4 regions of the Yersinia kristensenii genome follow, and region 3 is predicted to be linked to each of the others. Evidence: predicted binding sites of a transcription regulator. Region 3 holds the regulator's gene; each other region holds the start of a gene.

Region 1 (4,195 bases), 630 kb from region 3:
CGTAAGGAATGGCCGCCAGTAGCGGCAGGGCTTGGCCTTTGGCGCGCAGGGTATCCAGCCGATGGGCTTCGCACAACATGCGGTCGGCGGTGATATGGGTATAAGCATTGATAGCGGGATTAACCGCATTGATGGTGTCCAGTGTTTGCAAGGCGATTTCTTGTGCAGATATTTCACCTTGATTTAGGGCTTGTTGGATCTCGGTGATGCTCAGTGCTGAAATCTGTTTCATAGCCGATACACTCCAGCTATCTCTTGCTTTTCGTCCAAAGGCACGGCCATCAATGGGCCAGCCATGGCGGCAATGCGTTCCAGTTGCAGTAGCAAGGCCGCACGGCGGGTATCGTCCAGCTCTAATGCTAATAAGACTTCCATTTGCCGAATATATGCAGCCCAATCCATGGCGATTTTTTCTGATGTTTCTTTCATGGTCATTCCTGTGCTGAATAAATACATATGAAATTAATAACCGGCGGCGCTGCCATTACTGCGCGGGTCAAATGCGCCTTCCAACATGCCGTTTGAGTGGCGAACTATTGCTCCGGCATGACCGACCACTTCACTGAAATCAGGTAGCAGCTCCACCTGATGCCCGCGCTGGCGCAGGTAATCAAGGGTTTCGGCGCCGAAGCGCGCCTCCAATTTCAGTGAATCGGAGCTTTCTCCCCAAGTGCGGCCCAGTAGCCAGCGCGGTGCCGTGATGGCCTGCTGTAAGGGCAAACCTTGCACAATGTGGCGGACAAACACCGCTGCCTGAGTTTGTGGCTGACCATCGCCGCCCATCGCGCCATACACCAGCGTTCGGCCATCTGTCAGGCGCGCGGCGGCAGGGTTTAGTGTGTGGAATGGCTGTTTCCCCGGCGCTAACGCTAGCAAATGTTGGGGGGCAAGACTGAAAGATGCGCCACGGTTTTGCCAAACAATGCCGGTCGCGGGCAGTAATACCCCACTGCCAAACTCATGATAAATGCTTTGAATAAAGGAAACCGCCAGCCCGTTTTTGTCTATCACCCCCATCCAGACAGTATCGCCCGGCCCGCGCCCGCCGCCCCAATCGGCGGCTTGCTCACTATTGATATCCGCCGCCAATGGGTCGAGCGATTCTTTTTCCAGCAATGATTGTGGGCAATGTTTCATCCACAGAGGGTCGGTAATCACTTGATCTCGCAGGCGAAAAGCGAGTTTGGTAGCTTCCACGAGGGTGTGAATGGTTTGGCCCTCATTCATTTTGGCGACCGGTTTGCGGTCAGCTAACCCAAGAATAGCCAGCGATACCAACCCTTGCGTCGGCGGGGTTAGGTTGAATATTTCCCCTTGCTGGTGCTGTAGCCGCAAGGGCGTTCGGCGTTTAGGGCGATATTCAGCCAGATCTTGGGCAGTAATCGGCATGTCTGCGGCGGTGATATCAATGATGATTTTTTCGGCCAGCGGGCCGCGATAAAAGCTACTAAGCCCTTGTTCTGCCAGTGCTATCAGGGTTTGGCCCAACTGCGGCTGAACAAAGTGTTCGCCCGCCGTAGGGAGATGGCCGTGCGGCATGAAAACGTCAGTAAAATCAGTGAATTCAGCCAGTTCATAGGATTTCGCCCGGGTAGCTGCCGCCTGTGAGGGGGTGACCGGAATACCCCGCGTTGCATAGGTAATCGCATCCGCCAATAAGCGGCGCAGTGGCAGTGCATTCTCGCCGAGTTCACTCGCAACATTCAGCGCTTCTTCCCAGCCGCCGACCGTGCCGGCAACTGTCAATGCTGCTTGCGGGCCACGGTGCGGGATGTGTTGATAGGCGCTGTAGCGCTCAAGAGTGGCGAGTGAACCGGCGGCACCACTGGCATCAATGGCAATCGGATCGCCATTGGCTGGAACAATGAGCCAGAAACCATCGCCGCCCAATCCATTCATATGCGGGTAAACCACGGCAATAGTGGCCGCCGCCGCGACCATGGCTTCAATTGCATTGCCGCCTTCACGTAATACGGCCAAAGCGCTTTCACTGGCTAAATGATGCGGGGTGACCACCATTCCTCGCGGGGCCATGTTGCTGTTGATCATTGCTGCTTTCCTTATTGCCGATGTATTGAATATAGAAAAACTGGCTAGCAGACATTCATTAAGCAAGAGGTGTTCCACAATGGTGGGTTTATGCAGAGAATGTTGAATTTTGTGGGGAGAATGGAAATTCTCATATTAGCGGCGGGGGCTTGTGTGTTATGTTCCGCAAAAATGCCAATATTGAAACGATGGTTTCATTAACCAGAAAACAGTTTCATTGGCTGGAGAAGAGTATGAAACAGATTGATGAGCGCTTGCGGACACATTACGCACAATTAACTCCGCAGGAACAGCGAGTTACCGATTTTATTTTTGATCATTTTGACGATCTGATCAGTTATAACAGTGCCGAGTTGGCACGACTAAGCGGGGTATCTAAAGCTACCGTCAGTCGGCTGTTTAAGCGGCTGGGCTACGGCAGTTATCGCGAGATGCGGGAAGAGGTGCGAACCTTGCGCCAAAGCGGGATGCCACTGACGGATAATCGCGATGCCGTGCAAGGGAATACTTTGCTGGCGCGGCATTATAAGCAGGAAATGGCGAACCTGACCCATTGGATTAATCAGTTGGACGGCCAGCAATTTAGTCAAGTTATCAATGCATTAGTCAGCGCGCCGCGTATCTTGTTGCTGGGGCTGCGTAACAGTTATCCGATCGCGCTGCATCTGCGTCAGCAGTTATTGCAGGTGCGCCAGTCTGTCCAATTGATACCGCAAGCGGGGCAGACATTGTCGGAGGAGCTGGTGGATATCAGCTCGCGTGATGTGGTGATTGTGGTGGCATTCCGTCGTCGTCCTAAGATTATCCGTGAAATTTTGCTGCAAATGCAGGTGCAAGGCGTGCCTACCTTATTGATTTGTGAGCCGCAGGCGCAGTCATTGTTGCCATTGGCGCGCTGGCGGCTGACCACGCCGCTCGACAGTGTTTCTGCTTTTGACAGTTATTCTTCGGCGATGAGTTTGGCGAATTTACTGAGTAATGCATTGTTGCATGAGATGTTGGTGCAAGGCCGGCAGCGGATTCATCAAATTGCTGACTTATATGATTCTTTGGGGGAGTTGGAGCAGCGTTAGCTACAGATGCACATTAGTAGTGCGCTTCAAGGTTCCCCCTGCACTTTTTTTGTGAATTTCTTCCGCCGATTTACTCTCTGGATATAGCTTAACCCCCCTGAAAATGGGATTTTTTGTGGGAGGGTTATTGGCACAGTAGTTGCAACTAAGATTTCACTGTCTTGATTTAAGAATCTATTGTTTCATTACTGAGTTATCGGAGATAGGCTATGAACATGAAAAAGCGGATGTTGGCGATACTGGGTGCGGCATTGATATTGGTTCAGGCTCCCACCGTGTTAGCCGATCAATTAGAGCAAATTCAACAGCGTGGTGTGCTACGTGTTGCGGTTCCACAGGATTTCCCGCCGTTTGGTTCAGTCGGTACCGACCTTCAGCCACAAGGTTATGATATCGATATGGCCCATTATCTGGCCGATAAGATGAAACTAAAGTTGCAATTGGTGCCAGTGAGCAGTGCTAACCGGGTGCCTTATCTGCAAACCGATAAAGTGGATTTAGTGATTTCCAGTTTGGGGAAAAATCCGGAGCGGGAGAAAGCCATCGCGTTCAGCCGTGCTTATGCGCCGTTTTTCCTTGGGGTATTTGGGGCGAAAGAGGATGCGCTGCAACAGCCCGCACAACTGGCGGGTAAAACCGTGGGCGTGACGCGTGGCGCGGTGGAAGACATGGTGCTGAGTGAATTAGCCCCGAAAGATGCACAAATAAAACGCTACGAAGATAACAGCACCACGCTATCGGCCTATCTCTCCGGCCAGGTGAATTATCTGGCGACCGGCAATCTGGTGGTGAGTGCTTTGGCCCGCCAGAACCCAGCCCAGGCACCGGTAGCAAAATTTATGCTGAAAGATTCTCCGTGCTATATCGGCTTGCGTCAGGGGGAGCCTGCACTGAAAGCCAAGGTGGACGCGCTGATTGCCGAAGCTTTGCAAGACCAAACTCTCAATAGTTTGTCCGAAAAATGGTTGAAGGCCCCGTTACCTGCCTCTCTCGGCGCATAACAGGAGCGGGCGATGACCTATCAGCTGAATTTTTCTGCTCTGTGGCCCTATCTGCCCGAGTTGCTCTCGGGC
Region 2 (4,195 bases), 790 kb from region 3:
ACTGAAGCTAGCGAAATTCTGGTGATGCAGCACGGTGGGGTGATGCAACGCGGTACTCATAATGTTTTGGTGAATCAGTCTGGGTGGTATCGGGAAATGTACCGTTATCAACAGTTGGAGGCCGCATTGGATGACGGTGAGTCGGGGGCCAAAACCGATGAGTAAAGTTAAGCAACTTTGGCCGACACTAAAACGTCTGCTTTCCTATGGTTCCCCGTATCGCAAGCCATTAGGGCTGGCGGTTCTGATGCTGTGGATTGCTGCGGCTGCTGAGGTCAGTGGCCCACTGTTGATCAGTTATTTCATTGACCACGTGGTGGCGAAAGGTACTTTGCCGCTGGGGTTAGTTAGTGGGCTGGCTTTAGCTTATTTGCTGTTGCAATTGCTGGCAGCCGCATTGCACTATTTTCAAGCATTGCTGTTTAATCGCGCGGCGGTGGGTGTGGTTCAGCGGCTACGCATTGAAGTGATGGATGCTGCGTTGCGCCAGCCTCTCAGTGCTTTTGATACCCAGCCGGTCGGGCAATTGATCTCCCGCGTAACGAACGACACTGAAGTCATAAAAGATTTGTATGTGATGGTGGTATCGACAGTATTGAAAAGTGCGGCGTTAATTGGCGCGATGCTGGTGGCAATGTTCACCCTGGATTGGCGTATGGCGCTGATTTCGATTTGTATTTTTCCCGCAGTGCTGGTGGTTATGGCGATTTATCAACGTTATAGCACACCGGTGGTCCGCCGGGTTCGAGCCTATTTAGCGGATATTAACGACGGTTTTAATGAAGTCATTAACGGAATGGGCGTTATTCAGCAATTCCGTCAGCAGATACGTTTTGGCGAGCGCATGGCGTCTACCAATCTCGCTCATTATAAGGCGCGGATGCAAACATTGCGTCTGGAAGGCTTTTTATTGCGCCCATTGCTGAGCCTGTTTTCAGCCATGGTGCTATGTGGTTTATTGCTGCTTTTCGGCTTCAGCCCAGAAGGGTCTGTGGGGGTAGGGGTGCTGTATGCATTTATTAACTACCTTGGTCGTCTCAATGAGCCATTGATTGAATTGACATCGCAGCAGTCGGTCATGCAGCAGGCTGTGGTTGCGGGGGAGCGTATTTTCGAGCTGATGGATAGTGCCCAGCAAGGCTATGGTACGGATGACCGCCCACTGACGAGCGGCCGTATTCAAGTCAATAATGTCAGCTTTGCTTATCGTAACGATAAAATGGTGCTGCAAAATATTTCCCTCGATGTGCCTTCACATGGGTTTGTCGCACTGGTTGGGCATACCGGCAGTGGCAAGAGTACCCTGGCAAATTTGTTGATGGGTTATTATCCGGTGCAGCAAGGCGAGATTTTGCTCGATGGGCGGCCTCTCTGCGAATTATCACATCAAACATTGCGCCAGGGCGTCGCTATGGTGCAACAAGACCCGGTGGTATTGGCCGATTCGTTTTTTGCCAATGTAACATTAGGCCGTGATATTAGTGAGCAGCAAGTGTGGGATGCGCTGGAAACTGTGCAATTGGCACCGCTGGTTCGCGCATTACCAAATGGGGTGCACAGTTTGCTTGGAGAGCAGGGCAACACCTTGTCAGTCGGGCAAAAGCAATTATTAGCGATGGCGCGAGTATTGGTGCAGGCCCCGCAGATCCTTATTTTGGATGAAGCGACCGCTAATATTGACTCTGGCACCGAGCAAGCTATTCAGCGGGCTTTACAGTTGATCCGCAAAAATACCACCCTGGTAGTGATAGCTCACCGCCTTTCGACCATTGTCGAGGCGGATACTATTTTGGTCTTGCACCGTGGAGTAGCAGTTGAGCAGGGTAAGCATCAAGAGTTGCTGGCGGCACATGGGCGTTATTATCAAATGTACCAATTGCAATTAGTCAGTGAAGATTTGGCGGCCATTGACCAAATCGAAACTGCGGTAAGTTAAAGAGTAAGCTGCGGGGCTATGTCCTCGCCGCTTCCCGCTTTTCTCCATGTCATTTCTATTACTTTCTTTCAGCAATAGCACAGCGAATTCCTATCAAGAAGCGTTGCCGCACCATAATCAGGCAGCTCAATCGCGCGAAGATATCGTGGTGCACTTTTGTGACGCGTGTCGCACTAATTTGGTGCGCAAAAACTGTTCAATCCTCTCTACCTAGCTACACCGCTATGGTGCTGGGCATCTCAACCCCCATTAACTCGCCCTTTTTGCATTAAATTCTCGTCAATATTATTTATGGCATAGCCTTTGCTTTATCTATTTCGTGGAAGATAAATGTTTCGTGGCCGACATAAATTCGACTTAATTCGAGAAGGGGCAAATATGAAGCTGGTTACCGTGGTTATTAAACCATTTAAGCTGGAAGATGTGCGTGAAGCCTTGTCCTCTGTAGGTATTCAAGGACTGACCGTAACCGAAGTGAAAGGATTTGGTCGCCAGAAAGGGCATGCAGAACTCTATCGGGGAGCGGAATACAGCGTCAACTTCTTACCCAAAGTAAAGATTGATATCGCGATTGCTGATGATCAATTGGATGAAGTCATTGATGTTATCAGTAAGGCCGCTTATACCGGCAAAATTGGTGACGGCAAAATTTTCGTTGCTGAATTGCAACGTGTTATTCGCATCCGTACCGGCGAAACAGACGAAGCAGCACTGTAATTTGCAGGCTCAAATTTAGTGAATAGGGATGGGTTGATGATGAAAAAACTTTTATCCGTGTTGGGCCTGAGTTCGGTAGCAATGCTGCCCTCTTTGGCAATGGCTGCTGCACCAGCGGTAGCTGACAAAGCAGATAATGCCTTTATGATGATTTGCACCGCGTTGGTGCTGTTTATGACGGTCCCTGGTATTGCCCTGTTCTACGGCGGCCTGCTGCGTTCCAAAAACGTATTATCGATGATGACTCAGGTCATGGTGACCTTTGCGCTGATTTGTGTTTTGTGGATATTGTATGGCTACAGTTTGGCGTTCAGTACCGGCAATGCATTCTTCGGTAACTTTGATATGGCGATGCTCAAAGGTATCGGCCTGACGAGTTTAAGTGGCACTTTCTACCAATATATCCATGTGGCGTTCCAGGCTTCATTTGCTTGTATCACCGTGGCTCTGGTGGTGGGTTCATTTGCTGAGCGTATCCGTTTCTCCGCGGTACTTATTTTTGCTGTACTGTGGTTCACCTTCTCATACTTGCCAATGGCGCACATGGTCTGGGGCGGCGGTTTCCTGGCACTGGACGGCGCACTGGACTTCGCGGGCGGCACAGTAGTGCATATTAACGCCGCGATTGCAGGGTTGGTAGGGGCTTACTTGCTGGGTAAACGTGCCGGTTTTGGTAAAGAAGCGTTCAAACCACACAACTTACCGATGGTGTTCACCGGGACTGCAATTCTGTATATCGGCTGGTTTGGTTTCAACGCCGGTTCAGCCAGCGCTGCTAACGAAATTGCTGCATTAGCTTTCTTGAACACAGTTGTCGCGACAGCGGGTGCTATTCTTTCTTGGGTATTTGCTGAGTGGATTTTACGCGGTAAACCATCACTGTTAGGCGCGTGTTCAGGTTGTATCGCCGGTTTGGTTGCGATTACACCAGCGGCCGGGACTGTTGGTGTCGGTGGCGCACTGATTATCGGCCTGGTGGGGGGAGTTGCCGGTCTGTGGGGTGTAGTTCTGCTGAAGAAATGGCTACGGGTAGATGATACCTGTGATGTGTTTGGTGTCCACGGTGTATGCGGGATTATCGGTTGTATTTTGACTGGCGTTTTCACCTCAGCTTCATTGGGCGGTACAGGTTACGCGGCTGGCGTCACCATGGGGCATCAAGTCGGTGTACAGTTATTTAGCGTGGGCGTGTGTTTGGTCTGGTCTGGTGTCGTTGCTTTCGTTGCCTACAAAATTGCTGACCTGGTGGTTGGCCTGCGGGTACCGGAAGAGCAAGAACGCGAAGGTCTGGATGTTAATAGCCACGGCGAAAATGCCTACAATCAGTAAGTTAAGAATGGCAGTACAATAAATAATAATGATAATAGCAATGGGGCGATGGCGACATCGCCCCTTCTTATTGATGGTGATTACCGATGCAAACGAATGACACCTTCCTGCACGGTCGAGGCGACCAATACCCCTTCGCGGTTATAGATTTGCCCGCGAACAAAACCACGGGATCCAGAGGCTGAAGTGCTTTCTACTGCATATAGCAGCCAA
Region 3 (4,195 bases):
GCGCAGCATCTCAGCCAACTCATGCACTGACATTTCAGAAGTATCAATAATCAAGTCAGCCCGTGAGCGCAAAGGCTCTAGCAAGTCGCTCTCTTCATCAATAGCACTTTCTAATGACAGATTCTTGGTCGACAGCGGATGTAGCCGACGGGTATCACTATAGCGACGAATCAGGGTATTGCGGTCAGCATCCAAAAACAGCAACTGCGGGGAAAAGCTATCCGGCAGTTGGGTCATGGCATGTTCAAATACCTCAGGAGATTCAGGCATATTGCGCACGTCTATGCTCACCGCGGCAGAGATATTCCTATCGGCAAGTGTACTCGCCAATTGCGGCAGCAGAACCACGGGCAAGTTATCGACGCAATAGAAACCCATATCTTCCAATGCGCGCAAAGCTACAGACTTCCCTGAACCGGAACGGCCGCTGACAATCATCAGCACCATGTGAGTGACTCCCTTTGTAGAACCTTGTATTCCGGCAACAGCCGGGCATCACGGATAAAATAGACGTTACTTGCCTGATTACGCTGTTTCTGGCGGTAATTCAGTCATGATTTGATAAAGCTCATCATCACTTTGCGCCGCCCGTAAACGACGACACACTGTTTTATCAGCTAATCGCTTGGCGACTAAAGACAAAGTGTGTAAGTGAGTTTTACATTGATCTGCTGGAACCAACAAGGCAAATAATAGATCAACCGGTTGGTTATCAATAGCATCGAAAGCAATAGGTTGGTCCAGGCGGATAAATACACCTACAGCGCGCAGTGTATCTTCCTCCAGCTTGCCATGAGGGATCGCGATACCACTACCAATACCTGTACTGCCCATGCGTTCGCGGGTTAACACAGCATCGAAAACGATCTGTGACGGCAGGTTCAGCTGTTTGGCAGCTAACTCGCTGATAATTTCCAAAGCCCGTTTTTTACTTGAGCAATGTACGGAGCTTTTGGTGCACTCGATATTTAATACCGAGCTTAATTGCAATGCTGGATCGTTGATCATCTCATCTTTCACTTAAGCGCTGTTTTACGCCTGATGCCAGCGGAATATTCTTCTCTGCTGGCATCAGGTGGTGTAGCGAGTGTAGAACCTTTGCTGTGTACCCGTCATACTTCAAGCTGCATGGATGTAACTCGAATTATCCAGGGTATATAACAGCAACAAGGGCCCCTAATGTTGTTTCAGTTTATCTTTATGCTTGTTTAACTGGCGGGCCAGTTTATCAACCAAAATATCAATTGCGGCGTACATATCTTCCTGCTCTGAACTTGCGTGCAACTCGCCCCCATTCACATGCACCGTTGCTTCTGCAATTTGTTTTACTTTTTCGACACTTAAAACCACATACACCTGGTTAATTCGATCAAAATATTGCTCTAGTTTGGCAAATTTAGTGGTCACAAACTCGCGTAATGCTTCGGTTATTTCGACATGATGTCCGGTAATATTGAGTTGCATAGTGTCTTCCTTCTCAGTTCAGGTCAAACCAACTGTTTACGCTGGTTTGACGGCGGGATGGATAACGACTCTCGGTACTTCGCGACGGTACGCCGTGCCACCATAATGCCTTGTTCGCATAATAGTGTCGTCAGCTTACTGTCACTCAGTGGTTTGGCAGGATTTTCTGCCGCAACCAATTTTTTCACCAGTGCACGGATTGCAGTGGAAGAAGCTTCACCCCCGCTTTCTGTATTGACGTGACTGGAGAAGAAATATTTCAGCTCGAAAATACCCCGAGGACTGTGCAGGAATTTCTGCGTGGTCACACGGGAAATTGTCGACTCATGCATATCCACGGCTTGGGCAATGTCTGCCAGTACCATGGGTTTCATAAATTCAGGCCCACTTTCAAAAAAGGCCACTTGCTGCTCAACAATGCAGCGCGCCACTTTTAACAGTGTCTCATTACGGCTTTCAAGGCTTTTTATCAACCATTTTGCCTCTTGCAGATTGCTGCGGATAAACTGCCCGTCACTGTCATTACGGGTGCTGCTGCCCATTGCCGCATACTGCTGGTTGATTTTCAGGCGTGGAATGCTATCGGCATTCAGCTCTACCGTCCAGTGCCCTTTGTCTTTACGCACCAGAACGTCCGGTATGACGTACTCAGATTCCCCGGTATTGATAGACTGGCCAGGGCGCGGATCCAGTGATTGAATCAGAGCAATGGCTTCTTTAAGTGTATCTTCTTTTAACCGACTTAAACGGATCATCGTGCGGAAATCATGGTTGCCTAGCAAATCCAGATAATCACTAATGACCAGGCGCGCTTCGGCAAGATAAGGCGTGTCTTTGGCATATTGCGACAACTGCACCAACAGGCATTCACGCAAGTTGCGAGCAGCGACACCAATGGGATCAAAGTGTTGTATTCGCTTAAGCACCGCTTCAACTTCGTCTAACCCGACGTTTTCATCTCCCATACTTTCCAGAATGTCTTCCAGTGGCACAGTAAGATAGCCGGTTTCATCAACCGCATCGACGATAGAAGTCGCAATCGCAGCATCAGTTTCAGAAAAGGGGGTCAAGTCCACTTGCCACATTAAATAATCTTGTAGCGTTTGGGTGGTTTCCCCCTGGTAGACCGGTAGTTCGTCGTCACTGTAATCATTGCCCATACCAGATGGTGTGCCCGCGGTGTAAATCTCATCCCAGGTGGCATCCAGTGGTAACTCTTCCGGCATATCTTTTTGTTCCAGCGCTTCGCGCGTATCAAGCGCTTCACTGTCTACCGTTTCTTTTGCATCTATCTCTTCGTGAAGATCGGTTTGCTCAAGCAGGGGGTTACTCTCCAGCGCTAACTGAATCTCCTGCTGGAGCTCTAGCGTAGAAAGCTGCAACAGGCGAATAGCCTGCTGTAGCTGCGGAGTCATGGCCAGTTGTTGGCTGAACTTGAGTTGCAAACCTTGCTTCATAATGCAGTATCAATTTTCCTGGTGGCTAACAAAGTCATTAATAGTGTGCCGTGATGAGAAGATTAAAGGCGGAACTCCTCACCCAGATAAACACGTTTAACTTGTTCGTCGGCCAAAATTTCCTGTGGTGTTCCGTGAGCGATTAAATGCCCTTGGCTTACAATATAAGCCCGCTCACAAACGTCTAGTGTTTCGCGCACGTTATGGTCGGTAATTAGGACACCGAGGCCACTGTCGCGCAGGTGTTCAATTATTTTTTTGATATCAATAACAGAAATCGGGTCAACCCCAGCAAACGGTTCATCCAGCAGAATAAATTTAGGATTAGCCGCCAGTGCACGGGCGATTTCAACCCGGCGACGTTCACCACCGGAAAGTGATTGGCCCAGACTGTCACGTAAATGAGTAATATGGAACTCTTCCATTAACTCATCAGCCCGCTCCTGACGTTGCTCAGATGAGAGGTCTTTACGGATTTCCAGCACCGCCATCAGATTGTTAAAGACACTCAGGCGGCGGAAGATGGAAGCTTCTTGCGGTAAGTAGCCAATTCCGCGCAGGGCGCGTTCATGGAGAGGCAAGAGGCTGATATCTTCGTCATCAATCACAATACGCCCGGCGTCACGCTGAACAATGCCGACGACCATATAAAAAGTGGTGGTTTTACCGGCACCGTTTGGCCCAAGTAAACCGACAATCTCACCGGACTTTACTTTCAAGCTGACGTCTTCGACCACTTTACGGCCTTTGTACGCCTTAGCCAGTTTTTCTGCGATTAATGTTGCCATAAATGATTAGTTACTCTTCTTTTGGCCTGAAGCTGCTGGCCCTTTATCTTGTAATTGGGACGGTAATAGCACGGTGGTGACGCGCTTGCCTTTATCACTGAAGGCTTCCATCTGCTGTTTTTTCACCAAATAAGTGATGCGATCACCTTTGATATTGCTATCAAGCTGCTCCAGATAGGCATCACCGGTCAATACGACAAAATCGTTAGCGACTTCGTAACGCAGTTTCTGCCCATGACCTTTCACGGGTTTACCGCTGTCTTGCATCTGATAGAAAGTGACCGGATTACCAAAACCTTCAATGACCATTTTGCTTTGATCACCCCCCGGACGGGTCACCACCACTTTATCAGCCTTAATCTCAATAGTGCCTTGCTTGATAATCACATTATCAGTAAATGTGATGGTATTCGCCGCCATATCTAGCGCTTGTTTGACGGAATCAACCTTGACGGGCTGATCGGTATCACCCGTTAAAGCCAATGC
Region 4 (4,195 bases), 260 kb from region 3:
CACACGTTTGAAGTCGATATCAACAATCACATTCCCTAGATCAAAGATATACAGCATGGCGCTCTCCCAATTAGATGGTGGGTTTTACTGTAACGGGAAAAAAGAAAACTGAATAGAGAGAGGGACAAAAAGGAGGGGTCAGTCAGGAAAAATAATATTTTTATAACAATGGCAAAAAAATAGGATGTATCCTCAAAAACCTTGGAGTTGCAACAAGGCAGCAAGTGAACTTATCCCGATGAGCTTACTCAGGTAAGTGATTCGGGTTAGTGAGCGAAGCTAACACAGTTGCAGCTTCAAGGACGAAAGGGATAGAACTCAGGGCGCTGCTAGCGCCCTAAGTATCAGTAGAACCAAGAAGAATTAACCTTCTTTAGGACCACGACCTGCACGCTTACGATCGTTTTCCGTCAAATGGCGCTTACGGATACGGATCGATTGCGGGGTAACTTCAACCAATTCATCGTCATCAATGAATTCCAGAGCCTGTTCCAGAGTTTTCTTCAGGAAAGGAACCAGAGTGGTTGCTTCGTCAGTACCCGATGCACGCATGTTGGTCAGCTGCTTACCAGTCAAACAGTTTACAGTCAGGTCATTAGAACGTGAGTGAATACCGATGATTTGGCCTTCATACACTTCTGTACCGTGACCGATGAACAGTTTGCCGCGGTCTTGCAGTTTGAACAATGCAAACGCAACAGCTTTACCCTGACCGTTAGAAATCAGCACGCCGTTTTGACGTTGGCCGATCTCGCCTGGACGCACATCATCATAATGACTGAATGTGGAGTACAGCAGACCAGTACCTGAAGTCATGGTCATGAATTCAGTACGGAAGCCAATCAGGCCACGGCTTGGGATCATATAATCCAGACGAATACGACCTTTGCCGTCCGGAACCATGTCCTTCACATCGCCTTTACGTTCACCCATGGCTTGCATGACTGAACCCTGGTGCTGTTCTTCGATATCCAAAGTTACGCTTTCAAATGGTTCTTGATTGCGGCCGTCGATAACACGGTTGATTACTTTAGGACGAGATACAGCCAGCTCGAAACCTTCGCGACGCATGTTTTCGATCAGAACCGACAGGTGAAGCTCACCACGGCCAGATACGCGGAACGCATCAGAATCTTCAGTTTCTTCAACACGCAATGCTACGTTATGAATCAGCTCTTTGTTCAGACGGTCAAGAATTTGACGTGAAGTCACATACTTACCTTCTTTACCACAGAACGGAGAGGTGTTAACGCAGAAATACATGGTAACGGTGGGTTCATCAACAGACAGTGCTGGCAATGCTTCAACAGCATTAACGTCACAGATAGTGTCGGAGATGTTCAACTCACCCAGACCGGTGATAGCCACGATGTCGCCAGCTTCAGCTTCGGTAGCTTCGATACGCTCCAGACCCATGTGAGTCAGAACTTTACCGACTTTACCGTTACGCGTCTTACCTTCACTATCAATGATAGTGACTTGCTGGTTTGGCTTAACTTTACCGCGTTTGATACGACCGATGCCGATAACACCAACATAGTTGTTGTAATCCAGCTGAGAGATCTGCATCTGGAACGGAGCTTCAAGCTCAACTTGTGGTGCAGATACATGGTCAACGATAGCTTGATACAACGGAGTCATGTCTGCCGCCATATCATTGTGGTCTTCACCCGCAATACCCATCAATGCTGATGCATAAATGATAGGGAAGTCCAGTTGTTCGTCAGTTGCATCCAGGTTGACGAACAGGTCAAACACCTGATCCACAACCCAGTCAGGACGTGCGCCCGGACGGTCAACTTTGTTGATTACCACGATTGGTTTCAGACCGTTAGCAAAAGCTTTTTTGGTCACGAAACGGGTCTGCGGCATCGGGCCATCCATTGCGTCGACGACCAGCAGCACAGAGTCAACCATAGACATTACACGCTCAACTTCACCGCCGAAATCGGCGTGTCCTGGAGTATCCACGATGTTGATGCGGTAGTCTTTCCATTTAATGGCAGTATTTTTCGCGAGGATAGTTATCCCACGCTCTTTCTCCAAATCGTTGGAGTCCATTACACGTTCAGTTGCTTCAGTACGTTCACCGAAAGTACCAGATTGTTGTAGCAACTTATCAACCAGGGTAGTTTTCCCATGGTCAACGTGCGCAATAATGGCGATGTTACGCAGATTCTCGATCACAGCTTTTTTGCCTCAGGCATTTAGAAATAGCGCGCTATTGTACACGTATTAGGCGAGGGACTAAACAAGATCACAAACTTCTCTTATAAACAACCTAACGGCGGTGTGTTTGTGATCCCTTTCACGGTGCAAAAATAGCCTCTCGGCCCACTCTTGCACCAATACGGTGCCCAACGGCGCAAATGAAGCATCAAAATAGTGCAATATAACTATCCTGGTGCATACTGAATATCAGCAGACCCCTATGATATGGCATAAACGGGGGGTTTGGAAAGTTGGCATAGATTTCGCAATGCATTCTAGCATGAATAACTGAACACCATATACCCAAGGGTGTTGTAAACCTCAGTACACACGGTAATCGTTCCACGACGACGACTATGACAAATCCAGGAGATATAAGTATGTCCGCTGAACATGTTTTGACGATGCTGAATGAGCACGAAGTGAAATTTGTTGATTTGCGCTTCACCGATACTAAAGGGAAAGAACAGCACATCACTATTCCAGCTCATCAGGTCAACGCTGACTTCTTCGAAGAAGGCAAAATGTTTGATGGCTCCTCGATTGGTGGCTGGAAAGGCATTAACGAATCCGACATGGTACTGATGCCAGATGCCAGCACCGCTGTTATGGACCCGTTCTTCGAAGATTCCACACTGATTATCCGTTGTGACATTCTCGAGCCAGGCACCCTGCAAGGTTATGACCGCGACCCGCGCTCTATCTCCAAACGCGCAGAAGAATTCCTAAAATCTTCTGGTATCGCAGATACCGTGTTGTTTGGGCCTGAGCCAGAATTCTTCCTGTTCGACGACGTTCGTTTTGGTAGCAGCATCCGTGGTTCCCACGTCGCTATCGACGATATCGAAGGCGCATGGAACTCCAGCACCAAATACGAAGGCGGCAACAAAGGCCACCGTCCAGCAGTAAAAGGCGGTTACTTCCCTGTTCCTCCGGTCGATTCTTCACAGGATTTGCGTTCTACCATGTGTTTAACCATGGAAGAAATGGGTCTTGTTGTTGAAGCGCACCACCATGAAGTGGCAACAGCCGGTCAGAACGAAGTGGCGACTCGCTTCAATACCATGACCAAGAAAGCTGACGAAATTCAGATTTACAAATATGTGGTGCACAACGTGGCACATGCGTTTGGTAAAACAGCGACTTTCATGCCAAAACCTATGTTCGGTGATAATGGTTCAGGCATGCACTGCCATATGTCTTTGTCTAAGAACGGCACTAACTTGTTCGCCGGTGACAAATATGCTGGCCTGTCTGAAATGGCGCTGTTCTATATCGGCGGTATCATCAAGCACGCAAAAGCTATTAACGCCTTGGCTAACCCAACGACTAACTCTTACAAACGCTTGGTCCCTGGCTACGAAGCACCGGTCATGCTGGCATACTCTGCCCGTAACCGTTCAGCGTCTATCCGTATCCCTGTCGTTGCCAGTCCGAAAGCGCGTCGTATTGAAGCACGCTTCCCAGACCCAGCAGCTAACCCGTACCTGTGCTTCGCAGCACTGCTGATGGCTGGCCTTGATGGCATCATCAACAAAATTCACCCTGGTGATGCGATGGATAAAAACCTGTATGACTTGCCACCGGAAGAAGAAGCTGAAATTCCAAAAGTTGCAGGTTCACTGGACGAAGCAATGGCTGCACTGAACGAAGACCGCGAGTTCCTGACCCGTGGTGGCGTGTTCACTGACGATGCTATCGATGCTTACATCGAGCTGCGTAAAGAAGAAATGGACCGCGTTCGTATGACCCCGCATCCAGTTGAATTCGAACTGTACTACAGCGTTTAATTGTTTTTAGTTTTTTGTTGCCGTGGAAACTTTTGGCCCATTTCATAATGGGCTTTTTTCTCCACTTTTCGTTTCTTACCTCTGGCTCAGTGGTGACTGAACTAGAATAAAATACAACCCAAAATAATTCGAGTTGCAAGAAGGCGGCAAGCGAGAGAATCCTGATGAGCTTACATTAGTAAGTGATTCGGGTG

The links. The regulator sigma-54, encoded in region 3, starts transcription at its own class of promoters, with help from an activator protein. The targets are predictions, from matches to a motif close to GTTGGCACANNTTTCGCTNT.
Region 1: DX162_RS11070 (gamma-glutamyltransferase family protein) is a predicted target of sigma-54. The motif match lies at 2,109-2,128, and genes of this name have one in related genera.
Region 2: glnK (P-II family nitrogen regulator) is a predicted target of sigma-54. The motif match lies at 2,227-2,246, and genes of this name have one in related genera.
Region 4: glnA (glutamate--ammonia ligase) is a predicted target of sigma-54. The motif match lies at 2,462-2,481, and genes of this name have one in related genera.

What each region holds. Positions count from the first base shown of each region.
Region 1 is NZ_UHIY01000001.1:2,414,280-2,418,474, forward strand. Features, by position in the region: gene DX162_RS11060 (AtzE family amidohydrolase) at 1-232, opposite strand, end outside; gene hpxX (oxalurate catabolism protein HpxX) at 229-429, opposite strand; gene DX162_RS11070 (gamma-glutamyltransferase family protein) at 463-2,049, opposite strand; gene DX162_RS11075 (MurR/RpiR family transcriptional regulator) at 2,283-3,122, shown strand; gene DX162_RS11080 (transporter substrate-binding domain-containing protein) at 3,332-4,123, shown strand; gene DX162_RS11085 (amino acid ABC transporter permease) at 4,136-4,195, shown strand, end outside.
Region 2 is NZ_UHIY01000001.1:2,568,385-2,572,579, forward strand. Features, by position in the region: gene DX162_RS11670 (SmdA family multidrug ABC transporter permease/ATP-binding protein) at 1-165, shown strand, start outside; gene DX162_RS11675 (SmdB family multidrug efflux ABC transporter permease/ATP-binding protein) at 158-1,936, shown strand; gene glnK (P-II family nitrogen regulator) at 2,315-2,653, shown strand; gene amtB (ammonium transporter AmtB) at 2,693-3,982, shown strand; gene tesB (acyl-CoA thioesterase II) at 4,063-4,195, opposite strand, start outside.
Region 3 is NZ_UHIY01000001.1:1,783,329-1,787,523, forward strand. Features, by position in the region: gene rapZ (RNase adapter RapZ) at 1-447, opposite strand, end outside; gene ptsN (PTS IIA-like nitrogen regulatory protein PtsN) at 526-1,008, opposite strand; gene hpf (ribosome hibernation promoting factor) at 1,177-1,464, opposite strand; gene rpoN (RNA polymerase factor sigma-54) at 1,488-2,921, opposite strand; gene lptB (LPS export ABC transporter ATP-binding protein) at 2,984-3,709, opposite strand; gene lptA (lipopolysaccharide ABC transporter substrate-binding protein LptA) at 3,716-4,195, opposite strand, start outside.
Region 4 is NZ_UHIY01000001.1:1,526,597-1,530,791, reverse strand. Features, by position in the region: gene yihX (glucose-1-phosphatase) at 1-57, opposite strand, end outside; gene typA (ribosome-dependent GTPase TypA) at 364-2,187, opposite strand; gene glnA (glutamate--ammonia ligase) at 2,592-4,001, shown strand.